3 regions of the Cupriavidus sp. SW-Y-13 genome follow, and region 2 is predicted to be linked to each of the others. Evidence: predicted binding sites of a transcription regulator. Region 2 holds the regulator's gene; each other region holds the start of a gene.
What was found. The regulator FNR, encoded in region 2, switches genes on or off when oxygen is low (the NO sensors DNR and NnrR bind a similar motif). The targets are predictions, from matches to a motif close to TTGATNNNNATCAA.
Positions count from the first base shown of each region.

Region 1: a site for FNR is predicted at 3,047-3,060, ahead of cyoA (ubiquinol oxidase subunit II). Genes of this name have one in related genera too.
Region 3: a site for FNR is predicted at 3,136-3,149, ahead of GA566_RS27415 (MBL fold metallo-hydrolase RNA specificity domain-containing protein). Genes of this name have one in related genera too.

Region 1 covers NZ_WHLX01000002.1:2,426,718-2,434,364, forward strand. Annotated here, with positions in the region: gene cyoB (cytochrome o ubiquinol oxidase subunit I) at 1-1,835, opposite strand, end outside; gene cyoA (ubiquinol oxidase subunit II) at 1,967-3,028, opposite strand; gene GA566_RS26355 (MFS transporter) at 3,177-4,496, shown strand; gene GA566_RS26360 (carbonic anhydrase) at 4,519-5,166, shown strand; gene GA566_RS26365 (sensor domain-containing diguanylate cyclase) at 5,284-6,261, shown strand; gene GA566_RS26370 (HDOD domain-containing protein) at 6,269-7,647, opposite strand, start outside.
Region 2 covers NZ_WHLX01000001.1:2,029,577-2,037,223, forward strand. Annotated here, with positions in the region: gene scpB (SMC-Scp complex subunit ScpB) at 1-826, opposite strand, end outside; gene GA566_RS09045 (sulfite exporter TauE/SafE family protein) at 1,375-2,145, opposite strand; gene fnr (fumarate/nitrate reduction transcriptional regulator Fnr) at 2,230-2,955, shown strand; gene GA566_RS09055 (hypothetical protein) at 3,022-3,267, opposite strand; gene GA566_RS09060 (FixH family protein) at 3,264-3,491, opposite strand; gene ccoG (cytochrome c oxidase accessory protein CcoG) at 3,503-4,996, opposite strand; gene ccoP (cytochrome-c oxidase, cbb3-type subunit III) at 5,048-5,977, opposite strand; gene GA566_RS09075 (CcoQ/FixQ family Cbb3-type cytochrome c oxidase assembly chaperone) at 5,980-6,141, opposite strand; gene ccoO (cytochrome-c oxidase, cbb3-type subunit II) at 6,146-6,796, opposite strand; gene ccoN (cytochrome-c oxidase, cbb3-type subunit I) at 6,813-7,647, opposite strand, start outside.
Region 3 covers NZ_WHLX01000002.1:2,656,742-2,664,388, forward strand. Annotated here, with positions in the region: gene GA566_RS27400 (hypothetical protein) at 1-463, opposite strand, end outside; gene GA566_RS27405 (DUF1254 domain-containing protein) at 776-1,816, shown strand; partial or broken gene GA566_RS27410 (thymidine phosphorylase) at 1,964-2,998, opposite strand; gene GA566_RS27415 (MBL fold metallo-hydrolase RNA specificity domain-containing protein) at 3,252-4,610, shown strand; gene GA566_RS27420 (helix-turn-helix domain-containing protein) at 4,849-5,613, opposite strand; gene GA566_RS27425 (BON domain-containing protein) at 5,894-6,550, shown strand; gene GA566_RS27430 (zinc-dependent alcohol dehydrogenase family protein) at 6,586-7,575, opposite strand.

The sequences.
Region 1 (7,647 bases), on a different contig from region 2:
GTGGAGAGTCCCGCCAGGACGATGCCCGCCGCCGTGTTCTTCGGCATGTGGATCGGAATGAACCCTTCGAGCGGACGCTTGTAGCCGAGCTGCTTCATCTGCCACCAGGCGTCGGTGTCATGCACCACCGGGGTGAAGGCGAAGTTGTATTGCGGCGGCGGCGATGAAGTGGACCATTCCAGCGTGCGGCCGTCCCACGGATCGCCCGTCACGTCGCGCAGTTCGTCACGGCGCAGGAAGCTGACCACCAGCTGGATGATGAAGCATGCGATGCCCAGCGCAATCAGGAACGCGCCGAACGCGGCAATCTGGAACCAGATCTGCAGCGAGGGATCGTCGAAATGGTTCATCCGGCGCGTCACGCCGAGCAGGCCCAGCCAGTACAGCGGCATGAAGGCGAAATAGAAGCCCACCAGCCAGAACCAGAACGATGCCTTGCCCCAGGAGGCCACCAGCTTGTAGCCGAAGGCTTTCGGGAACCAGTACGAGATGGCCGCCATCAGGCCGAACAGCACGCCGCCGATGATCACGTTGTGGAAGTGGGCAATCAGGAACAGGCTGTTGTGCAGCGAGAAGTCCGCCGGCGGCACCGCCAGCAGCACGCCCGTCATGCCGCCGATCACGAAGGTGATCATGAAGCCCACCGTCCACAGCATGGGTGGCTCGTAGCGGATCTTGCCGTGGTACATCGTGAACAGCCAGTTGAAGATTTTCGCCCCGGTCGGTATCGAGATGATCATCGTCGTGATGCCGAAGAACGAGTTCACACTGGCGCCGGAGCCCATCGTGAAGAAGTGATGCAGCCAGACCAGGTAAGACAGCACCGTGATCACCACCGTGGCATACACCATCGACGCGTAGCCGAAGAGGCGCTTGCGCGAGTAGGTGGCGGTGACTTCGGAGAACACGCCGAACACGGGCAGCACCAGGATGTAGACCTCGGGGTGGCCCCAGATCCAGATCAGGTTCACGTAGAGCATGGCGCTGCCGCCCTGGTCTGCCGTGAAGAAGTTGGTGCCGACGTAGCGGTCGAGCGAGAGCAATGCGAGCGCTGCGGTCAGCACCGGAAATGCGGCCACGATCAGCACGTTGGAGCACAGCGCCGTCCACGTGAAGATCGGCATGCGCATCAGCGTCATGCCCGGTGCGCGCATCTTGACGATGGTGACCAGCAGGTTGATACCCGATAGCAGTGTTCCCACCCCCGCTACCTGTAACGCCCATATGTAGTAATCGACCCCCACGTCCGGACTGTGCAGGATGCCCGATAACGGTGGATATGCCAGCCAGCCGGTGCGCGCGAATTCGCCGACGAACAGCGACATCATCACGAGCACTGCGCCGCCGGTGGTCATCCAGAAGCTGAAGTTGTTGAGGAAGGGGAACGCCACGTCACGCGCGCCGATCTGCAGCGGCACCACAAAGTTCATCAGTCCCGTGATCAGCGGCATGGCCACGAAGAAGATCATGATCACGCCGTGTGCCGTGAAGATCTGGTCGTAGTGGTGAGGGGGCAGGTAGCCGAGGTTGTCGCCAAAGGCCACGGCCTGCTGAATACGCATCATCACTGCGTCGGCAAAGCCGCGCAGCAGCATCACGATGCCCAGGATGACGTACATGATGCCGATCTTCTTGTGGTCGATGCTGGTGAACCACTCGCGCCACAGGTAGCCCCAGACGCGGTAGTAGGTCAGCAGCCCTACCAGTGCCACGCCGCCGAGCAGCACGACGGCAAACGTGGCGATCAGGATCGGTTCATGCAGCGGGATGGCCTCCCACGAGAGTCGGCCAAAGATCGGATGAAGCGGACTGGCGAGTGTGGAGTGCTCGGGCATGTTTGTCACCTGGGCCTGTGTTGACCAATTCTGGCCGACGAGTGAGATGAAAAGCGTTGAAAGCCTGGATTACGCCGATTGCCTGGAATGCCGCATGGCAGACCGTCGCCATCGCAACGGTCACTGCAAGGTCAGCGTAACAATCGCCCGCCGTCCACCGCGCCCGGTGCCGCGCCATCCGGCGCGAATGCCGGCGACACAGCCACGGTATTGCTGGCGGTACAGATTTCAGCGGAAGGATCGAACTTGCCGCGGCTGCGGTCCAGCGCCATCGTGTCTGCCATGCAGGTGCCGCCATCCACGCAACGGTTCAGGATCTGCTGGTAGAGCTCGGGGGCCACGCTGGCATAGCGTCGCACCGGCTCGCGTTCGCTGGGCTTGGCCAGCGCCTGGTAGCTTTCTTTCGACAAGGGTGTGCCCGAGGCTTTCACCTGCTGTACCCATTTGTCGAAGTCGCCTTCGGAGAGGCCGTGGAACTTGAATGACATGTGCGAGAAGCCCGCGCCGCTGTAGTTCGATGACAGTCCCTCGTAGACACCGGGCTTGTTGATCACCGCGTGGAGCTTGCTTTCCATGCCGGGCATCGCGTAGACCATGCCGGCCAGGGAGGGCACGAAGAACGCGTTCATGACCGAGGTGGCCGTGAGCTTGAACGCGATGGGCCGGTCCACCGGCGCGGCCAGTTCATTGACCGTCGCAATGCCTTGCTCGGGATACAGGAACAGCCATTTCCAGTCCATCGCCACCACTTCCACGGTCAGTGGCTTGATGTCGGCGGGGACGGCGCGTTTGTCGTCGAGCCGTGTGATGGGCCGGTAAGGATCGAGCTGGTGGGTGCTCACCCATGTCACGGCACCCAGCGCAATGATGATCAGCAGTGGCGCGGCCCAGATGGCCAGTTCCAGCACGGTGGAGTGGTCCCACTCGGGGTTGTAGGGCGCGTCCTTGGCATTCTCTCGGTAGCGCCACGCGAACAGCAGCGTCAGGCATATCACCGGGACGATGATGAGCAACATCAGCAGCGTGGCGATGATGATCAGGTCGCGGTTGCGCACGGCGAGGTCGCCGGAAGGTGACAGCAGTACCGCGTTGCCACAACCCGCGACGGTCAGGAGCATGGCGATTGCGGCACTTCTAAGAAGTAATCTTTTCGTCACACCAAATGTTGGCACTGCAGCATCGAAGCGTGGCATGGTTCTCGGAAGTGGCGTTTGAATTACGTCGACGGCGGACCGACGTAGCAATCTTTCGATTTCCAATGGCAGTTTAGGCGCTATTCTTGTCAGTGCGGGACTTTAAGTGCAGTACGACATTCCTTCTGCTCTCGATGGAGACTCCACGATGGCCAGTCTGACCCACCAGCATCGCGCGTCGCCGACTGCACCTCCGGCGCCGGGACACCACGAGGTGGCACCTGCCGAAATCGCCACAGGCGTGGTGATTGGGCGTGCTTCCGAGTATTTCGATTTCTTCGTCTACGGCATCGCCTCGGTACTGGTTTTCCCGAAGGTCTACTTTCCGTTTGCCAGTGAGCTGAACGCGCTGCTGTTCAGCTTCGCGATCTTCTCGTTCGCGTTCATCGGCCGCCCGTTCGGCACCGCGCTGTTCATGCGCATCCAGCGCCGGTGGGGGCGGGGTACCAAGCTGACTGCCTCGCTGTTCCTGCTCGGCACCGCCACGGTGGGCATCGCCTTCCTGCCAGCCTATGCGTCGATCGGCAGCGCGGCGATCTACCTGCTGGCGTTCTTCCGCTTCGTGCAGGGCATTGCGTTCGGTGGCTCTTGGGACGGGCTGCCTTCGCTGCTGGCGCTCAATGCCCCGGCGGACAAGCGCGGCTGGTACGCGATGCTGGGGCAACTGGGCGCGCCCACGGGATTCATCATCGCGGGCGGGCTGTTCCTGTTCCTGCATGCGAGCCTGACACCGGCGGAGTTCATCGACTGGGGCTGGCGCTATCCGTTCTTCGTGGCCTTCGCCATCAACGTGGTGGCGCTGTTCGCACGGCTGCGGCTGGTGGTGACCCACGAATACACGCGGCTGCTGGAGGAAGACGAACTGGAGCCGCTGAGCACGTTGCAGATGGTCAACGCGCAGGGCTTCAACATCTTCCTGGGCGCCTTCGCCTCGCTGGCCAGCTATGCGCTGTTCCACCTCGTCACGGTCTTTCCGCTGGGCTGGGTGATCCTGCACAAGACCCAGGACATCTCCGACGTGCTGGCGATCCAGCTGGTGGGCGGCTTCATCGCGATCATCGGCACGATCATCTCCGGCTGGATTGCCGACAAGATTGGCCGGCGCACCACGCTGGCGGTAATGGCCGTGCTGATCGGTATCTTCAGTCTGGCCACGCCGTGGCTGCTGGGTGGCGATTCCACTGCGCAGGACATCTTCATCCTGGTGGGCTTCGGGTTGCTGGGCCTGTCCTATGGGCAATCGGCTGGCGCGGTCACGTCGAACTTCGATCCGAAATTCCGCTACACGGGCGCTGCATTGACCACGGACTTTGGCTGGCTGTTCGGTGCCGCGTTTGCGCCATTGGTCGCGCTGGGGCTGTCGTCGCTGTTCGGCCTGGCGGCGGTGAGCCTGTACCTGCTGTCAGGGGTGTTGGGCACGCTGATTGCGCTGCGCGTGAACCGTGCGCTCGGTACACCGGACGAATGACGCCTGACGTGAAAGCGCCGAAGTGAAAGATCTCGTCCGGGGCATCCTCAAGTTCCAGCGCGAAGCCTATCCGCAGCGCTCCGCGCTGTTCCGCCATCTCGCCACGCAGCAAAACCCGGGCACGCTGTTCATCGCCTGTTCCGACAGCCGCGTGGAACCCGCGCTGCTGACGCAGAGCGAGCCGGGCGATCTCTTCGTGATCCGCAACGCGGGCAACATCGTGCCCGCGTACGCGGTGCAGCCCGGCGGTGTGTCGGCCAGCGTGGAGTTTGCGGTGGCCGGCCTGAAGGTGCGCGACATCGTGATCTGCGGCCACTCGAACTGCGGGGCCATGACGGCGGTGGCGATGGGGCAGGACCTCGACCATATGCCGGCCGTGGCGCGCTGGCTCCAGCATGCTGGCGGTGCGCACAAGATCTGCCTGGCGAAACCGCATACGTCTGACCGGGAGCGCGTTGACGACATGGTGCGGCAGAACGTGATCGAGCAGCTTGCGCACCTGCGCACGCATCCGTCCGTTGCACAGGCACTGGAAGAGAAACGCGTGGACCTGCACGGCTGGGTCTATGACATTGGCACGGGCGGCATCGATGCCTACGACAGCCGCACCGGGAGCTTCGTACCGCTGGTCGAGCATCCCGAGGTCACGGCCACCATTGCACGAGCATGATTGCCTTGCGAACAATCGACGGAAAAGTGCAACAAAGGGTTCATTAACTGGGCGATCTGGCCGTAGTCAGGAATGATGTCATGCATACGGATTGATATGCCGGCCTGAACCCCGAACATGCAACTGCCCCCGATTCCTCCCAACGAAGCCCTGCGCGTGGCGACGCTGCGCTCACTGAATATTCTCGACACGCCGTACGAAGAGCGATTCGACCGTCTGACGCGCCTGGCCAAAAGACTGTTCGATGTACCGATTGCAGTCGTCAGCCTGATCGATACCAACCGGCAGTTCTTCAAGGCTTGCGAAGGACTCGATGGCAGGGAAGCGCCGCGCGATACGTCGTTCTGCGGCCACGCCATCAACTGCGACGACATCCTGCTGATTACCGATGCCACGCAGGACCCGCGCTTTCATGACAATCCGCTGGTCACGGGCGAACCGAATATCCGCTTCTACGCAGGATGCCCGCTCGCGGCGGCCAATGGCGTGAAGCTTGGCACGCTGTGCCTGGTAGACCGGACGCCGCGCGAGTTTGGCCCCGAAGACCGCGCGTTGCTGCACGACCTGGCACAGATGGCCGAGCAGGAACTGGCAGCGGTGCAACTGGCGACGATGGACGAACTGACATCGTTGTCGAATCGTCGCGGGTTTGCCGTGCTGGGCCAGCATGCCGTGGAACTGTGCCGACGACTGGAGCGGCCCGCGACGCTCGTGTTCTTCGATATGGATGGCTTCAAGCTCATCAACGACCAGCTCGGCCATGCCGAGGGGGACCGCGCGTTGATGGCGTTCGGAGCGGAATTGCGCGCGGCGTTTCGGGAGTCCGATGTGGTGGGGCGGCTTGGTGGCGATGAATTTGCCGCGCTGCTGACCAATACCGATCTGAACGGTTGCACCGACGCGCTGGCACGGTTGCATGCGCAGGTGGCGGCGTGGAATGCGCGCAATCCGGCTGGCTATGCGCTGCGTTACAGCACGGGCGCCATTGCGTTCACGCCGCCGCGCCATGGCAACATCCACGACCTGCTGGCCGAAGCCGATGCGGCGATGTATCGCAACAAGGCCGAGCGCAAGGCGGCGCAGAACCCTCAGTAGCGCCGGATCAGCGCGGACGCGGCACGCTGCGGTCGGGCGCCGCGCGCATGACCCCAGCGGCGATCTCCTGCATCAATGCGTCGATGGCATCGATCTCGGCTTCGCCGAGGGCGGCCGGCATGCGCGTTGCGCCCCAGTCGCCGTAGATCAGCGCGATACAGCGATTGCGCATCTTGACGGGTGCCAGCACCACGGAGCGCGCGTCGGGCAATGCATCGCGATACCAGCGCGGCATGCGGTGTGCCACTTCGGGGTCGAATGTATCCTCGATCAGCAGCGGCCGCGACGACAGGCCCGCGAAGTGGAAGACGTCGGGGACGAATCCTTCCTCGAACGACAGCGCCGGCAATGCCTCGCGCATGCCTTCGCCAAAGCCCAGCCGCGCGTGGAAACGCCGCGTCGCCGGGTTCAGCATCATCAGGAAGCAGCGCGAAAAATCCAGCGCGCGCATGCTGGTCTCCAGCACCATCGGCGCCAGTTGAGACACCGACAGGCCCGCACCTTCGCGGCGTACCTCGGCCAGACCTTGCTGCAGCCGCTCCAGCACGTGTACGGGCTGCGCACCGTGCGACGCCGCGCCATCCGTGGGAGCGACCGTTTCCGCCTCGGTGATCGAGGCATTGAGCGTATCGGCCTGGCTCACGGCCACGCCGACATCGCCGGGATTCAGGCCCAGCATCTTGGCGTGCGACATCAGCAGCGCCTCGACCGATTCCTGGGTGCCTTCGCGCACCATTGTTACCGCCGCTTCGGAGGAAACATGGGCGATGGCCGCGAGCCAGTCCGAATGCGTTTCGATGCGGGTATCCGACGAGATCGTGCGGGGTTTCATCGCATGGGCGATCAGCCCCGGCAGGCGCCATTTCGCGGCGGCGGCCTCGGCGATTTCCTCCAGCGAGACGCCAAGCACCTCCAGCGTGGCCTCGTTCTCCGTCATCGGATGCGCGGCGCACATGGCCTCCACGCGCTCCCATTCGTCGGGGAAGTAGAAGACCAGCAGCAGCCGGCTCATGTGGTACATCAACGTGCAGACGACGGCTTCCTCGCCCTCGTTGATGCCGCGTGCCTGGCTCAGTGCGCGCGTGATCTCGCCCGCCACCAGCACGCGTTGCAGCGCCTTGGCGGCCTGCGGGCGCTTGGGCGCCACGCCGTGGAAGTAATCGAGCAACTGGATGCCGAGCGTGAGGTGGCTGATTGCCTCCACGCCCAGGACCAGGATCGCGCGCGAGACCGTGGTGACCTCGCCGCCGAAAGAGCGGTACATGGCCGAGTTGGCCAGCCGGATCACCTTCTGCGACAGGCTGAAATCGGAGAGCACGCTCGTGGCCATCTCGCCTACGCTGAGATCGGCATTGAGCGTCTTGAAGATGTTGTCGACACAGTACT
Region 2 (7,647 bases):
AAGCCTGAGTGTCCACGTGGAAACCGTTGGCATGCGCCAGCGGCACGTCGTCGTCCTGCCCGAGTGACGGGGGATCGGACTCGACGCTGCTTTCTTGTTCTTGCGATGCGCCTTCAATGACCTCGGTGGAATCGGCAGTTTCCAAATTGGCCGGCGTCTCCGCATCGGCCTTCTCGGTGTCCGCCGGCGTCACGGCGTTGGGGACCACTTCCGTGGCCGCAAAAGCCTCTTCGTCGCCAGCAGGCGGATTGGCCGTGGCGATATCTTCGAAGTCGATGGCTTGTTGATCCAGCAACGTTGCCTGGGCCTGCGCCTGAGCATCCTCAAGCGGCGGGAGTTCGTCCAGCGAACGCAAGCCAAGGTCATCGAGAAACGCCTTGGTCGTCGCATAGAGTGCCGGGCGTCCAGGAACGTCACGATGGCCGATCACTTCGATCCAGTCGCGGTCCTCAAGCTTTTTGACGACTTCCGTACTGACCGTCACTCCGCGGATTTCTTCGATGTCGCCACGCGTCACCGGCTGGCGATACGCGATGATCGCCAGCGTTTCCATCACCGCGCGGGAATACTTGGGCGGCTTTTCCGGATTGAGCCGGTCGAGATACTCGCGCATTTCGGGCCGGCTCTGAAAACGCCAGCCGCTCGCCAGCGCCACGAGTTCCACGCCACGCCGTTGCCAATCGTTCCGCAACTCTTCGAGGAGCACCCGGATCGTGTCGGCACCGACATCGTCGGCAAACAACCGTCGCAGATCACCGACGCGCAACGGTTCCTGCGCACAGATCAGCGCGGTCTCGAGGACGATCTTCGCCTCTTGGGTATTCATGTGATTGTGTGCAGCCTGTCTTTGCACCTGCCCCCGGACGAATCCCGGGGCACTGGAGATTGCAGATACAGCGAGGCCAAAGCCATCGCCATCTCGTCGCGCAGACGGTCCACGCTGGTTTCAGCGCCGCCGTGCACCTCGTTCTTTGCATCGAATTGCCGGGACTGTCCGGCAGGAGATCGTCCAGGGCCGGCAGCCATCACCGGTCGACGGACCTCTTGCGTCGCGCCTCCCCTTCGGGGCGGACATTCGCCTGGGCCAACGCATGACCAAGACGGCAAGAAACAATCGGATATCGGCTCAGGAAACTTCGCCCTGACCCGGCGTCACCTTCCACACCGCCGTCGGCCTTTTAACCAGATCTTTTGAACCGGATGGACTGTGGGGATGGTTCCGGCATGCAACTGCATGGCCAGAAACCCTGGGCGGGCATCCCTGATGAGAGAAACCGCCCCGGCGACGCCTCGTGCATGACGCGGCGCGATACCGTGGTTCTCGCGATTGTATGGCATTACCGCCGGATACCGCAACCCGGGGCTGTGGCCGATTCAGAACACCACGCAGAATCCGGCGTGCGCAAGCGTCTCCGGAAGCCATACGGCCCGGGCCACCCCCAGCAACCCGAAACCCGCCACGAGCAAAGCTGAAACGGTGCGAACCCACCGCTTGCGCGACCACTGCCGCAGGTAACCGGATAACCCCGAGATCACCAGCAGATTCGGCAAAGTACCTAGTCCGAAGGCTCCCATGACGAGTGCGCCCGACGAAGCATTGCCCGCCAGCAGCGCCAAGCCGAGCGCACTATAGATCATTCCGCAGGGCACCATACCCCATACAAGACCCATGCCGAATCGGTGCATCGCTGACGGCACTGCGGCAGGACCGCCATGCAACCCCTGAGTCGATCGAACGTGCCGCAAGAGCTTGGCGACGTGCGAAGCGATCCGCGCGACAAAACGTTCCACGGCACCCATGCGCATCTGCCAGCCGAAAAGCAACCACAATCCGGCCATGATCAGCAACAGGCTCCCCACGCCGAACAGCCATCGCTGCAATGGCAGATAGTCGTGCGCCCACGCCGCCGCACCCACTGCACCGGCCAATGCGCCGAGCAACATGTACGTCGTCACCCGGCCCGCATGCATGACGCAAATCGACATCCACCAGTGCCGTCTAGAACGGTGCAAGAACGAGACCGTCTGTTGCACTTGCTGCGGATTTTGTTCGACTGCAATAGCAATTCCTCCACACATCGCCGCGCAATGCACACCGCCAAACAGGGCAATCAGAAAAACGCTTAAAAGCACGCCAAATGGCAACTGTTCCTCGCTTCCGCGTCACTCGACGCTGTAAAATGCATGCATCGCGCCCTCGCTGCAAGCGCATTCAAACGAGCACTTCAATTGCTGACTTCCATCCCCGTTACCGAGATGTCGCCACGCTGCTCCACGTGTGCCATGGGCCAACTCTGCCTGCCCGTGGGCATGTCGCAGCAGGACCTCGTAAAAATGGACACTCTCGTGCAGGAGCGCGTGCGTGTCCACAAGGGCGAAACGCTGTATCGAATGGGTGAACCGCTCTCCGCGGTCTACGCCATTCGTTTCGGCACGCTGAAAACCCACGTCACCATGGAGGATGGGCGTACTCAAATTACCGGCTTCCATCTTCCGGGAGAAGTCATCGGCCTCGATGGACTCGGCGAGATGCAACATGCATCGGATGCGACCGCCCTCGAGGACGCTGAAGTCTGCGTCGTGCGGTTCGACGATCTGCAATCGCTGTCGAATCATCTGCCTTCGCTGCAAGGTCAGTTCCTGCGACTTATGAGCAAGGAGATCTCGCAGGACCAGGTCATGCTGATCACGCTTGGCTCGATGCGTGCCGAAGAGAGACTCGCCGCCTTCCTCGTCAATATGTCCGAGCGCCTCTCCGCACGCGGTTATTCCTCCACGGAGTTCGTGCTGCGCATGAGCCGCGAGGAAATCGGCAGCTATCTCGGCCTCAAGCTCGAAACCGTCAGCCGCCTGTTCTCCCGGTTCGCGGAAGCTGGCCTGATCCAAATTCGTCAACGGCATGTGAAGATCATCGACATGGCTGGCATCAAGCAGGTCTATAGTCGCTCCTGCTAGGCGCCATCCTGCTGCAAGACCAGAGCCGCACAGCATCACGCTGTTGCGGCTTTTTTTGCGAAATTGCTATTCGAGTTCATCGGTATCGCTGAGCCTGCCCGGCATCGTGTAAAGCGTGAGACCGCTGGACAGTGCGCAGAACAGCCACGCCAGCAGAAAGCCCACGGTGTAGATCGCCTGCCTCGAAGCCTCCACCGGTTGGCCGAAGAAACTGATGTCTCCCGGGTCGACAACGGAAAACACTACCGCCGTAGCCGCGCCACCCATCAGAAACGCTGGCCACAGTACCCACATCAGCCAGCGCAACCTCATGGATGACTCCCTTGTTCCGTGGCGCTTCCGACATCGGCTTTCTCGACGACCAGTCCATGGCGGGTGGCATCGCGCACAGGGACGTCCGCATGTGTGCTGGCCAGCCAGATCGTGATACCACAACCCACCATCGCCAGCATCGGGCCGGCCATCAAGATCCACGGCCACGGCTCCTTGTACCAGGGTCGAACGGCATGGGGAGGCTGTTGGGGGCGCTGAGCCATTGCATCTCCTCTTACAAGTTGCGGGGAACGATAAAGCTTGTGCTCTGACGGATCTGCGACCGGCGTTGCGACTCGGTTTCCGCCGTGACCGTCACGTCGATCTTGTGGGTACCTTGCCTGGCGTCTTCGATCGGCACACGGATGCGAATTGGCAACAGCCGGTTCGACGTGGGATCTAGAGTGCTGGCCGTCTGGTCATACTCGACGGTGAGCCCTTTCATATCGTAGCCATCTACCTTCACATCGATTGTCACTGGTGACTCGGTGGCATTGATCAACTGCAACCGGTACACGTTCTCGACCCAGCGTCCATCCACCTCGCGACCAAGCGCTCCACGGTCTCGAATGATGTCGACCTTCAGCGGCGTGCGCATCGCCAGCGACGCGGCAAAGCCACCCATCAGTGCCAGCCAGATCACCATGTAGATCATGGTGCGAGGCCGCACCAGCCGCTTGCGGGCCTCGGCAATGGACAACGCCGATCGCATGGCATTCTCGGAGGTGTACCGGATCAGCCCGCGCGGGTACTCCAGCTTGTCCATGACCTGATTGCAGGCGTCGATACAAGCTCCGCATCCAATGCATTCGTACTGGAGGCCGTCCCGGATATCGATCCCCGTCGGGCACACCTGCACGCAGATGCTGCAGTCCACGCAGTCGCCCAGGCCGGCGGCACGGTGATCCAGCTTCCGCGAGCGGCCGCCGCGCGGCTCACCACGCCCCACGTCATAGGTCACCACAAAGGTGTCGCGGTCCACCATCACGCTCTGGAAACGCGCATACGGACACATGTACTTGCAGACCTGCTCACGCATGAAGCCGGCGGCGCCCCAGGTAGCGAACGCATAGAACAGCATCCAGAATGCCTGCCACGGCCCCAGTGACCACTGCAGTATCTCGCTGCCAAGCTCCCGGATCGGCGCGAAATAGCCGATGAATGTGAAGCCGGTCCAGAGGGCGATCAGGATCCAGAGCGTATGCTTCGTCGTCTTGATCCTGAACTTGCGCAAACTCCATGGATCGCCATCGAGCCGGATGCGCGCGATGCGATCACCTTCCACACGCCGCTCGATCCACATGAATATTTCGGTGTAGACCGTCTGAGGACAAGCGTAGCCACAGAAGAGCCGGCCGGCGATGGCGGTGAACAGAAAAAGTGCCAGTGCCGAAATGACCAGGAGCACGGCGAGATAGATCACGTCCTGCGGCCAGAGCACAAGACCGAAAATGTAGAACTTGCGTGCTCCGAGGTCGAACAGAACAGCCTGCCGGTCGTTCCATCGCAGCCAGGGCGCACCGTAGTAGACCAGTTGCGTCAGGATGACGAGCCATACGCGCCAGCTCGAAAACGCGCCTTTCACCGAGCGCGGGTAGATCTTGCGGCGCACTTCGTACAACGCTTCTTCCGTTGCATCGTTAGCGGTCTTGGGCGGTGGCGCGGGGCGCCATCCCCGAGTCTCTGAGACCTCGGATCCTTCAGGAGGGGATTTCAGGGGCGCATTCATGGGACTAGCCCTAATGCCCCGGTCAGCGCCGTCGCTGGCCGGGGCGGTTTGTCATTGCCCGGCTGCTCCGGCCGCAGCGCTGGAGGTACTGGAGAGTCCCCACACGTAGGCAGTCAGCATCCGGATACGCTCCGGCGTCAGGATTTCTTCGTGCGCTGGCATGTGGCCGTTGTGGCCCTTCAGGATGGCTTCGACGATCGCGCCTTCCGAACTGCTGTACAGCCAGACGTTATCGGACAGGTTCGGCGCGCCCAATGCCTGGTTGCCTTTGCCTGTGCCACCGTGGCACGCCGCGCAGGTCGACTTGAACGTGCTTTCGCCGCGCGATGCCCGGATCGGGTCGTAGGCCAGCCCGGACAGCGAGCGCACATACTGCGCGGTATCGCCAGCCAGCTTTGCGTCGATGACGCCAGTCAGCGGAGGCATCACGCCATTGCGCCCCTTGGTGATCGATTGCTGGATGGTGTCGGGCTCACCGCCATACAACCAGTCGTTGTCGGTCAGGTTGGGAAAGCCGCGGCTGCCACGCGCATCGGATCCATGGCACTGCGCGCAATAGTTGAGGAACAGTCGCTGGCCGATCTCGCGCGCCTCGGGGTCGGCCGCCACCTGCTTGACATCCATCTTCAGGTACTTGGCGTAGATCTGATGCTGCATGCGCTCGGCGGCCTCGCGGTGCGCGGCCAGCTCCACTTGGGACGAGGTCTTCAGCACGCCAGGATAGGCGCCCAGTCCCGGAAAGAGGATCAGATAGCCCAGTCCGAACACGCAGGCCAACAGGAACATCCACATCCACCAGCGCGGCAGCGGATTGTTCAGCTCGCGCAGGTCGTCATCCCACACGTGGCCCGTGTCGTCGGAGGTGCTGACGCCCTTTGGCATCTTGCGCTGGGAGAACAGCAGCCAGACGCACCAGGCAATGCCGATCAGCGCGATGGCCGCAATGTAGTGGCCCCAGATATCGGAGATGAAATCGCTCATGGTTACGAATTCCGCCTTGGATTGTTATCTTCGTCAGGCAAGGCAAAGGGCAGCATCGCCGATTCCTCGTTGGCGCCCTTGCGCCCCGCCGACCATGCCCACCAGCAGATGGCCAGAAATGTCACCATCGAAATGACAGTGGCAATGGCAGTGATGATCACCATGGCTTCACTCCTTCGGCGCCGCTTCCACGCGCACATTGCGGCGGTTCAGGCCCAGACCCTGCAGGTACGCCACCATCGCGTCCTCCTCGGTCTTGCCCACCAGATCCTCCGGTGCCCGCTCGATTTCCGCATCGGTGTACGGCACGCCAAGCCGTTGGAGGGCCCGCATACGCGGCTGCACCGAATCGGTCGGCAACGGCGTCTTCTCGAGCCACGGATAGGACGGCATCACCGATTCCGGCACGACATCACGCGGACTGCGCAGATGGATGCGCTGCCAGTCGTCGGAGTAGCGGCCGCCTACGCGCGCCAGATCAGGACCCGTGCGCTTGGAACCCCACAGGAACGGGTGGTCATACACCGACTCTCCTGCCGTCGAGAAATGGCCGTAGCGTTCCGTTTCGGCCTGCAGCGTGCGAACCTGTTGCGAATGGCAACCCGCACAACCCTCGCGGATATAGATATCGCGGCCCATCAGCCGCAGCGGCGAATACGGCGTGATGCCGGGATCGGGCTTGGTGGTCGAGTGCTGGAAGAACAGCGGTACGATCTGCACCAGGCCCGCAATACTCACGACGATGATCGTCGCGACAATCAGCCATCCGACGTTCTTCTCGAGCGTCTCGTGACGAAAGAAACCTTGATTCTGAGACATCGTTCTATCCTCGCGATCAGTGGGCGGAAGCCGGCAGGCTGGTCGGAATCGGCGCATCGACGGCAGGCTTGCCAACGATGGTGCGGACGACGTTGTAGGCCATGACGAACATCCCGGCCAGGAAGCAGATACCTCCGAGCAGACGGATCAGGTAGAACGGATACTTGGCTTTAACGGCTTCGACGAACGCATAAGTCAACGTGCCGTCCGGCTGCGTGGCGCGCCACATCAGGCCTTCCATCACGCCAGCAATCCACATCGAGGCGATGTACAACACCACGCCGATGGTTGCGATCCAGAAATGCCATTCGATCAGGCGGACGCTGAACATTTCCTTCTGCCCGAACAAGCGCGGAATGAGGTAATACAGGGAGCCGATCGAAATCATCGCCACCCAGCCGAGCGCGCCGGAATGCACGTGGCCGATCGTCCAGTCCGTGTAATGCGAAAGCGCATTGACGGTCTTGATCGACATCATCGAGCCTTCGAAGGTCGCCATGCCGTAGAACGAGAGTGCGACAACGAGGAACTTGAGAATCGGATCGGTGCGCAGCTTGTGCCAGGCGCCGGACATGGTCATGATGCCGTTGATCATGCCACCCCAGGATGGCGCGAGCAGGATCAGCGAGAACACCATGCCAAGCGATTGCGCCCAGTCGGGCAGCGCCGTGTATTGGAGGTGATGGGGACCCGCCCACATATACGTGAAGTTGAGCGCCCAGAAGTGGACGATCGACAGGCGGTAGGAATAGATCGGGCGCTCGGCCTGCTTCGGAATGAAGTAGTACATCATGCCGAGGAAGCTGGTGGTCAGGAAGAAGCCCACTGCATTATGGCCGTACCACCATTGG
Region 3 (7,647 bases), on a different contig from region 2:
TGATGGCAGTCGAAGCGTCCCATGCGACCGAGATGGCGCTATTGGCGGTCATGGCGGGCAGGATGATTCCGGAGTTCACCCCGCCAAAACCCGCGGCGCCCGCCTGCGTCAACCACGGCCAGGCCCATACCCCTTGGTAACGAAAACCGTCGGTGCCGATGGCCAGCGACGAACCGTCCGGCATCATGGCCAGGCTGATCAATGGCGTACCCGCCGAGCCCCCCAGTATGGTGCCGCCGGCATAGCCCGACTGGACAAGGCCGCCTCCGCAGTCATACCCATAAAACAAGCCGCCGCCGGACATGACTACCATATCGAACAACGGGGTCACGGCGCCGCAACCTTGCAGGGAATAGGCCTGCACGGGCTGGGTGGCATCCACCGGATACGCGTTGACGCTGAACATTCCTATGTCCGGGCTGGTCTGCAGCACGATCTGGTCCTGGGCCGGGTCAGTCGACATGGCGCGCCAGAGCCGGCTCGACGCGGCGGGCAGCGAGCCGGCGGGCTCAACTGGCGCGGAGCCGGGTTGGCCAAACCGCTCCAGCCGGGCGGGCTGGACGCCATCGGCGCGTCACCGATCCGTTGCCGAACTTCTTCGAGCCGGGCCAGAACGGCACCTCTCCGCTGCAAACCGGTTATTGGCTCGAGGTCGCCTGCGGTGTCGAGATCGCCGCCGAAGATGGTACGGTCGGATCGAGTGTCCACGACTTGCTTATTGATGCATTTGTCTGCCACTATCGGACTGTCTTCACCCATCCGTCTCATTCGTCCCATGCCATTCGACTTTATTCGAACCGTACTTGCGACGGTTGCCGCAGGCGCTCTGACTTCCGTTCTGTCCGGCGCCGCACTGGCGCAGGGCAGCGTTCCGGTGACGGTCGACAACTTCACCCGCGCGGAGACGGACAATTACCTGGCAAGCAATGCCAAGGTGGCCGGTGGACTCGGCAAGTTCCATCATTCGCGGGAACCTGCCTCAGTCGAGAACCAGACCGTCATCCGGATGAACCGCGACACGCTCTATTCGTTCGCGGTTCTGGACTTGGCGGCCGGTCCCGCCACAGTCACCCTGCCCAACGCGGGCAAGCGCTTCATGTCGCTGATGGTGCTCAATGAAGACCATTACGTGCAGTTCGTCGCGTACGACAACAAGCCACGCGCGATCACGCAGAAGAACATGGGAACGCGGTATGCCTTCGTGGCCGTCCGCACCCTGGTGGATCCCGCGGACCCCAAGGACCTTGAGGCGGTCCACAAACTGCAGGACGCGATCAAGCTTGACCAAAAGAACACCGGCAAGCTCGAGTTGCCCAACTGGGATGAATCCAGCTTGAAGGAGGTTCGCAACATCCTGCTCGCCCTGGCCAAGCACTCGGGCTTCGACCGCTCCTTCGGCAGGAAGGATCAGGTCGACCCCATCCACCACCTGATCGGCACGGCCGCCGGCTGGGGCGGCAATCCGGACAAGGACGCGAGCTACGCCAGCTTCACGCCAGAAAAGAACGATGGCAAGACCATCTACAAACTGACGGTGCCACGCAACGTTCCGGTGGATGCGTTCTGGTCGGTCAGCCTGTACAACGCCAAGGGCTTCTTCGAGAAGAACAACTACAACGCCTACTCGGTCAATGACGTCACGGCCAAGAAGAACGCGGATGGTTCGGTGACTGTCCAGTTCGGCGGATGCGACGGCAAGATCCCGAACTGCCTGCCCATCGTCGAGGGCTGGAACTACACCGCACGGATGTACCGACCGCGCCAGGAAATCCTGAAAGGAAGCTGGCAGTTCCCCAAAGCTCAAGTGGTCCGATAGCAGCAAGAAGCAGCGCCATGTTGCTTTCTGCTTCAACGTCCGCACGGGACACGAAGCCGCCGGATCGGATGTCCTGCAACGGCGGGCCAGGGACTGACAGCAGCCGAACAGAAGCCTATTGCCGAAGGGCCGCTCGTGGCCGTTCTGGGCCTCCAGCGCCGGACCGATGCCACGACCAACTGGCTGGGCTCCGTCGGTATGCACCATCACCACTTGCAGTCCGAACGCCCCCGCCACGCGTTGCATTAAGGATTCCAGGCGCAACAGGTCGGCTTCGGAACGCACCTTGGCCGTCGGGCCTACGGGGACATCGATTAGCACGTGCGTGGCCCCGGCAGCCACCTTCTTCGACAGGATCGACGCAACCAACTGGGCGTCGCTGTCGATATCCAGGGCGCGTTCGACACGAATCATCACGTCGTCGGACGGACTGAGGTTCAGTGCGCCGCCCCACGCGAGCGCGGCACCCGTGCGTTCCACGACGCGCCGCAGTTCGTGCACGTCCAGTGTCACTCGTGTCAGGGTCTCCATGGTGTCCGCCGTGCCCGCTGGAGATGTGATCGCGCGTGAGGAGGTCTTGGGAATTGTCAGCCCGGCGGCGGCCACAATTGCCACGATGATTGGCGTTGTGCGATTGCCCGGCAGCCCGCCCACGCAATGCTTGTCGGCCACCACCTCGCGGTCCCAGCGCAATTGCTCTCCTGTGCCGATCATCGCGCGGGTCAAGCCGATAACTTCCTGCTCGTTCATTCTGCCGCCCGCGCAGGCCGCAAGGAAGGCCGCGATCTGCATTTCCGTGTAACGCTCACCAGCAATGTCCGTGATGATGCCGGCCAGTTGTGTGTCGTCGATGACCAAGCCATGGATCTTTGCGCGGACTGCGCGCATTGATTCCAGGGCTGGCGCGTGCGTGATCTCGACCGCATCGCCTTCACGGGCGCCCAGTTCCCCTGCAGCGCTTGCCGAGAGGCTGGCTTGGTGAGTATGCAGCAGCGGGGAGCCCACCAGGTTCAGCGTGGCGATCAGTGTGCGCGCACCAATTCGCACCTGCACCCGCGCCTGCGCCGAAAAGCCTTCTGCTCCGCATACCGGACAGTCGGGATGGAGGTAGATCACGTGCTCCTGCCACGTGTCGATTCCGAGAGGCTTGAATGCCAGCATGGCGGGAAAGTAGGGCAGCATCAACGGTGATCCCAGTATGGACGCCGCGCGCCGACAAGGAAATCAGAATGTGCTGAGCGGTGTGCAGGACATGGATCACAGCCATCGCCGCTGCGAGTGTGCGGCGCAGGCATTTCTGGATGCGAAGTGCCCGGACGTTGATGGAAATCAAGCTACCGCCCTGCGTGCGATCCATGCTGAAAATACTGCTGCGCGCTGTGCGCACCGCAAGGCATCCGGTTGGCGATGGCGCGGCATGGACAGGGAGATATCGATGAAAGTGCAATGTCTGGGCGCCACCGATACGGTGACTGGCTCCAAGTACGTCGTGGATACGGGACGCCTCCGCGTGATGGTGGATTGCGGCCTGTTTCAGGGATTCAAAGCCCTGCGCCTGCGTAACTGGGATGCGCTGCCGGTGGATCCCGCCAGCTTGCACGCGGTGGTGCTGACCCACGCGCACATCGATCACAGTGGCTACCTGCCTCTGCTGATCCGCAACGGATTCCGCGGGCGCGTGTACTGCACGCTGGGTACAGCGCAATTGTGCGGCGTATTGCTTCCCGACTGCGCGGCGCTGGCCGAGGAGGACGCGGCGTATGCAAACCGAAGAGGGTTCTCGCGTCACGATCCGGCAATGCCGCTGTACACGCGCGCCGATGCCGAGCGCGCGGTGCATCGCCTGGAGGCAGTGCGATTCGACACACGCGTACCGGTGGGCTCGGACATCTATGCCGAGTTCAGTCACGCCGGCCACATCATCGGCGCGTCCAGTGTTACCTTGCACGTCGACGGGCAGCGCCTGGTGTTCTCCGGCGATCTTGGGCGATTGAATGACTCGGTGATGCGCGCACCCGCCTTCCTGAAACGTGCCGACTGGCTGTTCGTGGAATCCACATACGGCGACCGGTGTCATCCCGACGTGGATCCCATCGACGCACTGGGCGACATCGTCAGCCGCACGATCGACAGGGGCGGCACGCTCGTGATCCCGACGTTTGCAGTAGGCCGTGCGCAGTCGTTGCTGTACTGCCTGTACCGGCTCAGGCAGTTGCGCCGGCTGCCGGACGTGCCCGTTTATCTGAACAGCCCCATGGCTATCGCGGCGACGACGATCTTTGCCCGCCATGTCTCGGAACTACGCATTGACGAGGCAAGCTGCGCGGGCGCTTGCAACATGGCCAATGCCGTGACCAGCACTGAGGAATCCATACGCCTGAATTCGGACCACAGTCCGAAGATCATCCTGGCAGGCAGCGGTATGGCTACTGGGGGGCGCGTGGTGCACCACCTGGAAGCGTTCGGCCCGGACCCGCGAAACACCATCCTGCTGTCCGGATTCCAGGCTCCCGGCACGCGCGGCGCTCGCCTGTGCAGTGGCGCCAAGCAAATCCGGCTGCATGGCAAGGACATCGACATCCGCGCCGAAGTGGCTCAAATCGAGAATCTGTCGGCCCATGCCGATAGCGACGAGTTGATGACCTGGCTGAAGGGGTTCGAGTGTCCGCCGCGTCAGACGTTCGTCGTGCATGGCGAGCCAGCGGCCAGCGACGCGTTACGCCAGCGCATCGAACACGAGCTGAAGTGGCGAGTGACGATGCCCGAGTACCGGCAGAAGTATTTGCTGGAGTAGGGGAGAAACAAGTAAATGCCACCCGATAAAGTTGCGAAACGAAAATCGCGGCATTTACTTGGAATGCCACATCTGGAGTGGGTGCCACGGCACTAGCGCGTAGCGCGCATAATTCTTCGAGCTTGGCCAGCACGAGACCAAGAGCCACGGCGCTGTGCGGCTGTGGCACGTTAGTGGGCGAGTTCGATCACGCCGGGCCGGCGGCGTGCCGGCGTGGGTCGTGCGCGCTGCGTGACGCTCAGACCTGCGCCAGCGCATCCAGATCGAAGATCTCGATTTTCTTGCCGTCCACGCGGATCAGCCCCTCGCGCTGGAAGCGCGAGAACGTACGGCTGACCGTTTCCAGCTTGATGCCCAGGTAGCTGCCAATTTCCTCGCGCGTCATCCGGAGTGTGAAAGCATGTGCCGAGTAGCCCCTGGCGCGCAGGCGCCGCGAAACGTTGAGCAAGAAGGCCGCGACCCGACGCTCCGATGGCATGCCCGACAGCAGCGTGGTCTGGCGGGATTCGCGCACGATCTCTTGGCTCAGCAGTTTGTGCAATTGATGCTGTACGCCGCGCATGTCGCGGCAAAGCTGTTCCAGCGGTAAGAACGGGATCACGCACACGGTGCTGTCTTCCAGTGCAATGGCATCGCAATCGTATTGGTCACTGGAGATGGCACTTAGCCCGAGCATGTCGCCCGGCAACAGATAGCCCGTGACGTGCTCGACACCTTCCTCGTGGCCTGCTACGACCTTGAACGATCCTGAGCGCAGCGTATAGAGGCACTGGAATTTGTCGCCCACGCGGAATAGGTAGTCTCCACGATGCACCGTGCGCCACCGTCCGATGATCGACTCGAGTCGGGGTATGTCATCGGTGTCGAGTTCCGCCGCCAGGCAGAGCGGCCGCAGGCTGCAATGGACACATCTGGGTGTCTGGGCCATGAACTGCGCTGGCGCGTAGGGTTCAGGGTAGGGCGGAGGCACGGCCGTGCGAAATTCTACTGCTTGGTGCTGCATGTCATCCCCTTTTGCTGTTCGATTCGCTGGCTGCACGCCGGCGTCCGTACTCGGTGTCTCCCGATTTGCCTGAAGTATTGATCACGGCCGGTTCGGCCGAAATCAGCCGTGGCTGAGAGGCGGGTCAGATTGTGCTGGGTGCGTGTCAGGAAAACCTGACACGCACTTGCCCGCAGAATGTGCGGTCGCCCGGCAGGGCCTTGCGCCAACGCAAAGCCGCCCGTCGAGTTACGCCTAGAGTCACTGAGAGGCAGGACGCGGATAGGCAAAGGAGGGAATGATGAAAAGCGATATTCAACTAAAGCAGGACGTCCTGGACGAACTGGCGTGGGACCCGGAAGTCGATGAGCGAGAGGTGGGAGTGCAGGTAAGGGATGGCATCGTCACGCTCACCGGGAATCCGCGTTCATTCCATGCCAAACGCTGTGTCGAGCGGGCTGCGCGACGCGTGGCGGGTGTACGCGCACTTGCCGTGGAATTGGAGGTGGTGCTGCCGGGTGATGGGGTGCGAACCGACGCCGATATCGCGTGGGCCGTCGAAAACGCTTTGTCCTGGAATTCAGTCGTGGCTGCTGGCCAACTCGGCGTGGTAGTGGAGCGTGGCATGGTGACGCTTTCGGGCGAGGTCGACTGGGACTATCAACGTCGTGCCGCCGCCGATGCGGTGCGCCTGCTCAATGGTGTGCGAGGCATCGTGAATCAGATTGTGCTGCGGCCCCGAACCAGCGCGCCCGACGTGCAGCGGCGCATCGAGGACGCCTTGCACCGTCAGGCAGCGCAAGATGCGCGACATGTGAAGGTCGTCGTCAAGGATGGCGTGGTTACCCTGTCGGGGCATGTCACGTCGCTGGCCGAACGTCAGGCGGCGTTCAACGCCGCGTGGAGCGCTCCCGGCGCGACGAAGGTCGTAGACGACATCCGGGTGCTGCCGCAGTAGCGTTGCGTTGGTACGAAGCCCGCGCCATCGGCCAGTCAGATGCGCAGGACTGCGGCGCCAACAAGCCGTCCTGCGCGCATATCTCCCAGCGCCTTGTCCGCATCGCGCAGCGGATAAACCGTGGTGTGCACCTGAATTGGAAGGCTTGCGGCCACGTTCATGAGCCCCACACCATCTTCGCGCGTGAGGTTGGCAACGGATACGATGCGCCGCTCTTCCCAAAGGTGCCGATACGGAAACGACGGAATATCGCTCATGTGGATGCCGCCGCATACGACCACGCCTCCCTTGTCCGTGGCTCCCAGTGCAGCGGGTACCAGCGAGCCGTCCGGTGCAAAGATCAGGGCGGCGTCCAGCAAGGCTGGTGGCGGGTCCAGGCTGCTGCCTGCCCACACCGCGCCGACTTGAGTGGCCAGCGCCTGCGCCGAAGTATCGCCGGGTCTTGTCATGGCATAGACCGTGCGGCCCTGCGCCACGGCGATCTGCGTGACAATGTGCGCGGCCGCGCCAAAGCCGTAGATGCCAAGGCGCTGCGCGTCTCCAGCCATGCGCAGCGTGCGGTAGCCGATCAGGCCGGCGCACAGCAATGGCGCGGCCTGCGTGTCATCGTAGGTGTCTGGAATCGGGAAGCAATAACGCGCGTCTGCCAGCACGTATTCCGCGTAGCCGCCGTCGCAGGTGTAGCCGTGGAACAGCGGCGCGTCGCACAGGTTCTCGCGCCCGCTGGCGCAGAAGCGACAGACGCCGCAGGTATGGCCCAGCCACGGCACGCCCACCCGGTCGCCGAGGGCCACCCCGGCCGCGCCTTCGCCCAGCTTTTCGACGCGACCCACGATCTCGTGGCCTGGGATCAGCGCCGGCTTTGGATGAGAAAGATCTCCGTCGATCACATGCAGGTCCGTGCGGCATACCCCGCAGGCCAGCACGCGGATGCGCACCTGGCCGGCACCTGGCGTGGGCACAGGCACGCGCTGCGCGTCGAGCGTGTGCCCGTCGAAGATCATGGCCTGCATGCTGGCATCCATGTAGCGTTCCTTGTCGTGCTTACCCGCGCAACGGCGGGTTAGATCGATCGTCGCATCCGCTACGCGCTATGA